2 linked regions of the Saccharobesus litoralis genome follow. The main gene of each other region encodes a partner of the protein of the gene in region 2 in a complex. Links are inferred from orthologs where the notes say so. Each region holds a gene or a part of one and is shown on either strand. Other genes may lie near its edges. The genes, in order: uvrD and uvrB.

Evidence for each region.
Region 1: the proteins of uvrB (region 2) and uvrD are in contact, whole or in part, in a crystal structure (PDB 7EGT), measured with the Thermus thermophilus proteins. The link is inferred for Saccharobesus litoralis from one-to-one orthologs. Residues at the interface, in WP_096411307.1 of Thermus thermophilus: Glu23, Leu25, Arg26, Asp27, Gly28, Glu29, Arg30, Phe31, Arg55, Glu326, Asp327, Phe328, Glu379, Ser382, Gln383, His398, Gly400, Arg401; in WP_096412145.1 of Thermus thermophilus: His654, Arg656, Phe657, Gln666, Asp668, Glu669, Lys680, Arg681, Leu682, Ser683, Lys685, Tyr686, Ala687.

Annotation. Positions count from the first base shown.
Region 1 is NZ_CP026604.1:2,309,440-2,312,723, forward strand. The notes cover bases 314-3,263. They hold uvrD (DNA helicase II), read left to right. Parts: upstream 314-676; coding sequence 677-2,851; downstream 2,852-3,263. Other genes in these bases: C2869_RS07970 (HAD-IA family hydrolase), read left to right, coding at 314-543. In the rest of the region: more of C2869_RS07970, read left to right, coding at 1-313. UniProt on the Escherichia coli protein: A helicase with DNA-dependent ATPase activity. Unwinds DNA duplexes with 3'-5' polarity. Translocates on single-stranded DNA with 3'-5' polarity. Initiates unwinding more efficiently from a nicked substrate than double-stranded DNA.
Region 2 is NZ_CP026604.1:4,367,244-4,370,524, forward strand. Bases 10-2,956 are described here. They hold uvrB (excinuclease ABC subunit UvrB), read right to left. Parts: upstream 2,525-2,956; coding sequence 494-2,524; downstream 10-493. Other genes in these bases: C2869_RS16130 (hypothetical protein), read left to right, coding at 202-423; C2869_RS16140 (MATE family efflux transporter), read right to left, coding at 2,555-2,956. Outside these bases: more of C2869_RS16140, read right to left, coding at 2,957-3,281. UniProt on the Escherichia coli protein: The UvrABC repair system catalyzes the recognition and processing of DNA lesions. A damage recognition complex composed of 2 UvrA and 2 UvrB subunits scans DNA for abnormalities.

The sequences.
Region 1 (3,284 bases), 2.1 Mb from region 2 along the record:
GATATAGAATTAGTTAGAGAGCAAGTTTTATTAGAACAACCTAAACTTAGCTCGGATGTTACTTTACTGCGTAGACATTGGTTAGCTAAGCTTTTCAATAACCACAAAATACCAAATAGCGATAATCATATTGGGCCGACTTTTAGCACTTTTATGTTAGCTCGAAATCGAATCTCAATATCGCAAAAAACAATAACCTTTTTATCAAAACTAAAAAGTCGCGTTCCGCTTATTGCTATTTCAAATGGTAATCTTGATATTGAAACTACACCTTTGGCCAATTACTTCACTCTAAAGATGTTCGCAAATAGCGATAACAAGGCAAAGCCAGATCCGGCAATGTTTCTTTTGGCCAGCCAAAAATTAAGCATTCCTTGCGAGCATATTTTACATATTGGTGATCAGTTAAATACCGATGTATTAGGCGCCAAAAGAGCAGGATGCCAAGCGGCGTGGTTTGATCCTTATTCTGCTGTCAAACCCTATCCTGTGTTAGCCGATTTACAATTGCAGAGTTTGGATGAGTTACTCAATCTCGTTTAGCCTAAACTATACAATCATTATACAACTCGCTAGGCGTATATAACCTATAGCAAGGCAATGTTAGTCTTTACTGGCTCAATTGTCGTAAAACATGTATATTTAGCCAGTTATTTTTATTGACTCACGGTTTGCAATGGACGTTTCTTATTTAATCGACTCTCTTAACGACAAACAGCGCGATGCGGTTGCGGCACCTCAGCAATCAATGCTGGTACTGGCTGGTGCCGGTAGTGGTAAAACACGGGTTCTAGTGCATCGAATTGCTTGGTTAATGCAAGTCGAGAAAATCTCACCTTATGCCATTATGGCTGTCACCTTTACCAATAAGGCCGCAAATGAAATGCGTGGCCGTATTGAGTCGTTATTGCAAACCTCAGTCAACCATATGTGGATTGGTACTTTTCATGGTTTAGCCCATCGATTATTACGCTTGCATCATCAAGATGCGGGACTGCCTGAAGGCTTTCAAATTCTCGATGCTGATGATCAATTGCGTATGTTAAAGCGCATTATCAAAGCCATGGAGCTGGACGACAAAAAATGGCCTGCCAAAGAAGCAATGTGGTATATCAATGGTAAAAAAGACGAAGGATTACGCCCTAGTCACATTGAAACCTATAACGATCCTGTTGATAAAGTTTGGCTACAAATATACAAAAATTATCAAGATACCTGTGACCGAGGCGGATTAGTTGATTTTGCCGAGCTACTACTGCGAGCGCATGAGCTTTTCTTACGTCATCCACATTTACTGCGTCACTACCAAAACCGTTTTCAACATATCTTGGTTGACGAATTTCAAGATACCAACCGAATTCAGTATGCTTGGCTGCGGATCTTAGCGGCCAACCCTAACAGTAACATGATGATAGTCGGTGACGATGACCAATCCATTTACGGTTGGCGTGGCGCTAAAGTCGAAAACTTACAACACTTTTTACGTGATTTTCCTGAAGCCGAAACGATCCGCCTTGAACAAAATTATCGCTCGACAGGTACTATTCTCAAGGCGTCAAACCATCTAATTGCCCACAACACAGATCGTATGGGCAAGCAATTATGGACGGAAGCAGCCGAAGGCGAAAAAATCGGTTTGTATGCAGCTTTTAATGAATTAGATGAAGCCCGTTTTATTGTTGGCCGGATCAAAGAAGCCTTTGCCTCTGGCACCTCGTTAGCTCAACACGCCATATTGTACCGCTCTAACGCCCAGTCACGTGTATTGGAAGAAGCCTTAATCAGCGAACAAATTCCCTATAAAATTTACGGCGGCCTGCGCTTCTATGAGCGCCAAGAGATTAAAGATGCACTTGCCTACTTACGCTTAATTAACAATGCTCAAGATGATGCGGCGTTCGAACGGATCGTCAATACGCCAGCGCGTGGCATAGGCGAAAAGTCACTCGCTCAATTGCGTAGTTTTGCTCGTCAGGCCAGTGTCCCTTTATGGCATGCCGCCAAACAAATGTTAGATCAAGGGTTACTAAAAGGTCGCGCCGCAACTACGGTATCAGGCTTTATCAATTTAGTTGATAGTATTGCAGACGATATTAGCAATGTACCTTTGCATCGCCAGGCCGAAATCACCATCAAACAGTCTGGTTTAGAAAACATGTATCGAGCTGAAAAAGGCGAAAAAGCCCAAGCACGCCTAGAAAACTTAGGCGAATTAATTACGGCTTGTCGCAACTTTGAAAGCCCTGACGAAGCCTTATCAGAACTTAGCGCTTTCTTGTCACACGCGGCGTTGGAATCAGGTGAAAACCAAGCCACCAAAGATCAAGATGCCGTGCAAATGATGACCTTACATACCGCAAAGGGGTTAGAATTTGATACCGTATTTATGACGGGTGTCGAAGAAGGTATGTTCCCAAGCCAGCAATCCACGGAAGAATCAGGCCGCATGGAAGAAGAACGTCGCCTATGTTATGTTGGTATTACTCGTGCCATGCGTAAACTTTATATTAGTTATGCTGAATCTCGACGTTTATACGGCCGTGAAAATTACCATTCACCCAGTCGCTTTATTCGCGAGATCCCTGATGATTGTGTAGAAGAGATCCGCTTGCAAGCCAAGGTGACTAAACCTATGAGTCAAAACAGTCGCTTTAGTCACGCCAAAATCGAATCCGCTTTTGAAGAAACAGGCTTGTACGTTGGACAGCGAGTTGAGCATAGTAAGTTTGGTGAAGGCAATGTGCTTAATTACGAAGGCAGTGGTGCTCAATCTCGCGTGCAAGTCGCATTTGACGACGGGCAAACTAAATGGCTAGTCGCCGCTTATGCGCGATTGACGCCGCTAAACTAGTACTGTTTCCAGAAAGAAATGATCAGTTGAATCACTCGCATAATTTACTATCACTAGTGATGTTTTTAGCCATATTTAGATTAAATAAACAACTTCAGGCTGAGCTTGTCGAAGTCTTATTACTTTCTAATTTACCGACACTTCGACTGCTTCGCGCTCAGTGTGAAAGTGATCACCAATGTTTTCAACTAATCAAAATTAAATTGAAAAGGTACTAGTAGCTTAACTCAAAAGTTTTGAACTGTTGAATTTATGACCATTTGCTAAATTGTAGGGTCGATTTTACATCGACAAACCTTGTGTTAGCCGAAATAAATTCGTCCCTACAATGACCGGTCGCTTTTCTTGTTAGATTGCTAATAAAAACGGGCTCAACATGTCATAACTTTTGTGTCGCAGTACTATTACTTTTTCAACCTTTCGGCTTATTGGT
Region 2 (3,281 bases):
ATTTACGCTTCACATTTAAATTTTACAATCTAATGCCTTAATTATATATCGGCCAAGTACGCATTGAATTTATGACATTAGTCAAATCTTTATACCCAAAACAAATAAACTCATAACGATAGTGGATATTAAAATCTAATGAACCACGGTCAATATACTAGACTTAAATTCCAATGTTTGTGGTTTGCAGTAAGGTGACATATGAATTCAGTAATCATGGCTCAAGCAGAGAAACTCTCAAGTTTTGATTTAAGTAATGACACGGAAGCACACATGTTTTTAGAACGGATGTTAATCGCAGTTGATATTCAAGATCAGGTGATCCAAGCGGTTTTTGAGCTTAAATCACGCAATCTAGTTCAAGTGGGCGCCTGTATAGAGCAAGCGATGCACTCTTCAATTTCTGACTTTCTGAAACACTAACATAATATAGTGCATTGCTCATTTTGACCGAGTAATGCACGACAATGCAAACTAATTCAAATAATTTGCGCTAACTATTAGCAATTAACTGCTGCTGAAGGTTTTGAATATCGTCACGTAATTTAGCCGCACGTTCAAATTCTAATTGACGGGCAAGCTCAAACATTTGTTGCTCAAGCGCTTTGATTTCTTTGGCAATATCATCAGCTGATTTGACTTTGTAATTCGCTTTACCCTCACCTATTTTACGCAACTTAACCGTGTTACCCGCGTCGGCGTCATTGGACGCATCATCATAACCAACATCCATAACATCAGTGATTTTTTTATTGAGTCCTTTCGGTGTGATGCCATGTTGTAAATTATGCGCAACTTGCTTTTCACGACGACGCTCTGTTTCATCTAACGCTCTTTGCATTGAGCCTGTGATCCTATCTGCGTATAAAATCGCTTTGCCGTTAACGTTACGCGCGGCTCGACCTATAGTTTGAATAAGTGATCTATCTGAACGTAAAAAGCCTTCTTTGTCGGCATCTAAAATAGCCACTAACGACACTTCGGGCATATCTAAACCTTCACGCAGTAAATTGATACCAACCAAAACGTCAAATTTACCTAATCGAAGATCGCGAATAATTTCAACGCGCTCAACCGTATCAATATCTGAATGCAAATATCGAACTTTAACACCGTGATCGTTTAAGTAATCCGATAAATCTTCCGCCATGCGTTTGGTTAGCGTAGTCGCCAACACACGTTCATTTACTTTTACCCGTTCGTGAATTTCCGACAATAAATCATCAACTTGGGTTGCTACGGGGCGAATTTCGACAATAGGATCAAGTAAGCCTGTGGGTCGCACAACTTGTTCTGCGACTTCACCTGCCGAGCGATCTAATTCATAGCTACCGGGTGTCGCCGAAACAAACATAGTTTGCGGAGCAAGCTGTTCAAACTCTTCAAACTTCATCGGTCGGTTATCTAACGCTGAAGGTAATCTAAACCCATATTCAACGAGATTCTCTTTACGCGAGCGATCACCTTTATACATAGCGCCAATTTGCGACACGGTGACATGCGATTCGTCGATGATCAATAATCCATCATCGGGTAAATAGTCAAATAATGTTGGAGGTGGCTCGCCAGGGGCTCGGCCGGACAAATAGCGAGAATAGTTTTCAATACCTGAGCAATAGCCCAATTCTACCATCATCTCAATATCATATTGGGTGCGCTGGGTAACGCGTTGTTCTTCAACTAACTTGTTTAAATCAAGTAATTGTTGCTTGCGTTCTTTTAACTCATCTTTAATGTTATCAACCGCAGCGAGGATCTTTTCTCTTGGTGTGACATAGTGAGTTTTAGGGTAAATAGTGGTACGAGCCATAGTGCGTGTCATTTCTCCCGTCAATGGATCAAACTCACTGATTCGCTCTATTTCATCGTCAAATAATTCAACTCGAACCCCATCGCGCTCAGAATCCGCAGGGAAAATATCAATAACGTCCCCTCTTACGCGATAAGTCCCCCGTGCAAAATCGATATCATTGCGTGTATATTGCAATTCAGCTAAACGCCTTAAAATGGCTCTTTGGTCAATTAAATCACCTTGGCGTAAATGCAATAACATTTTCAGGTAGGAGTCAGGATCACCTAAACCATAAATAGCTGAGACTGAGGCAATAATAACGACATCTCGGCGTTCCATTAATGCTTTGGTAGCGGATAAGCGCATCTGCTCTATATGGTCATTAATTGAAGCGTCCTTTTCAATAAATGTATCTGTCGATGGCACATAGGCCTCGGGCTGATAGTAATCGTAATAGGACACAAAATATTCAACTGCATTATTAGGAAAGAACTCCTTCATTTCCCCATATAACTGCGCTGCGAGGGTTTTATTGTGCGCCATAATCATGGTTGGTCGATTAAGCTGCTTAATGACATTGGCCATTGTAAAGGTTTTACCAGAGCCCGTTACACCAAGTAGAGTTTGATGAGCTAACCCTGATTCAAATCCATCGACTAGTTGTTTTATTGCGCTAGGTTGGTCCCCTGCAGGCTTATAACTAGAAACCAAATCAAACAATTGTTCGCTCATACCTTTAATTACCTTAATGCCTTTAAGCCACTAGTTCTGCTTTGCTAATTCTGCTTTGCTATGTTCTGCACACACTTGGGAAAGCTTTCGATTAAACGTGTAAACAGAAACCCCCATCATAGCCAAATTACCGATTACGCCGCCGACAAATAACCCATAAATCCCGCCTATCAAACCGCCTAAATAAGAAAACGGTACATAAAACAAAAACAAGCGCAACACGCTAAGTAATAATGCGCTCATGGGTAAATGCAGCGCATTTAACGAAGAGTTAGTTAAAATTATAATTCCTTGAGCGCCATAACCTAACGGCATGATCCAAATAAACCAACAAATCAAATTGATTACCGTTTCATCATCAGAAAATGCAACGGCTATTGGCCATGCAAGAAACAGGAGTAAGGAGAAAACACCTAATTGCCATATCAAAACAAATTTAGCGGTTTTACGATAAGCTTGTTTGACACGATCAATATTACCCGCACCTAAATTTTGGCTAATAAAGGGAGGCAAAGACATAGATAATGCCAAAACGACCATACAAGCAATAGACTCAACCCGATTGCCAACACCAAAGGCAGCAACAGCTTCTTGCCCATGCACGGCCACAATAGCGGTTAAAATAGCCATTGCGATTGGTGTTAACATATTTGCTCCAGCAGCAGGAAAACCAATTTTCAATATCACTTTAGCTGAATCGACAAAACAAGAAACCGACGGAATACGACGATAAATCAACCCTCGCGAATAGGCTAGC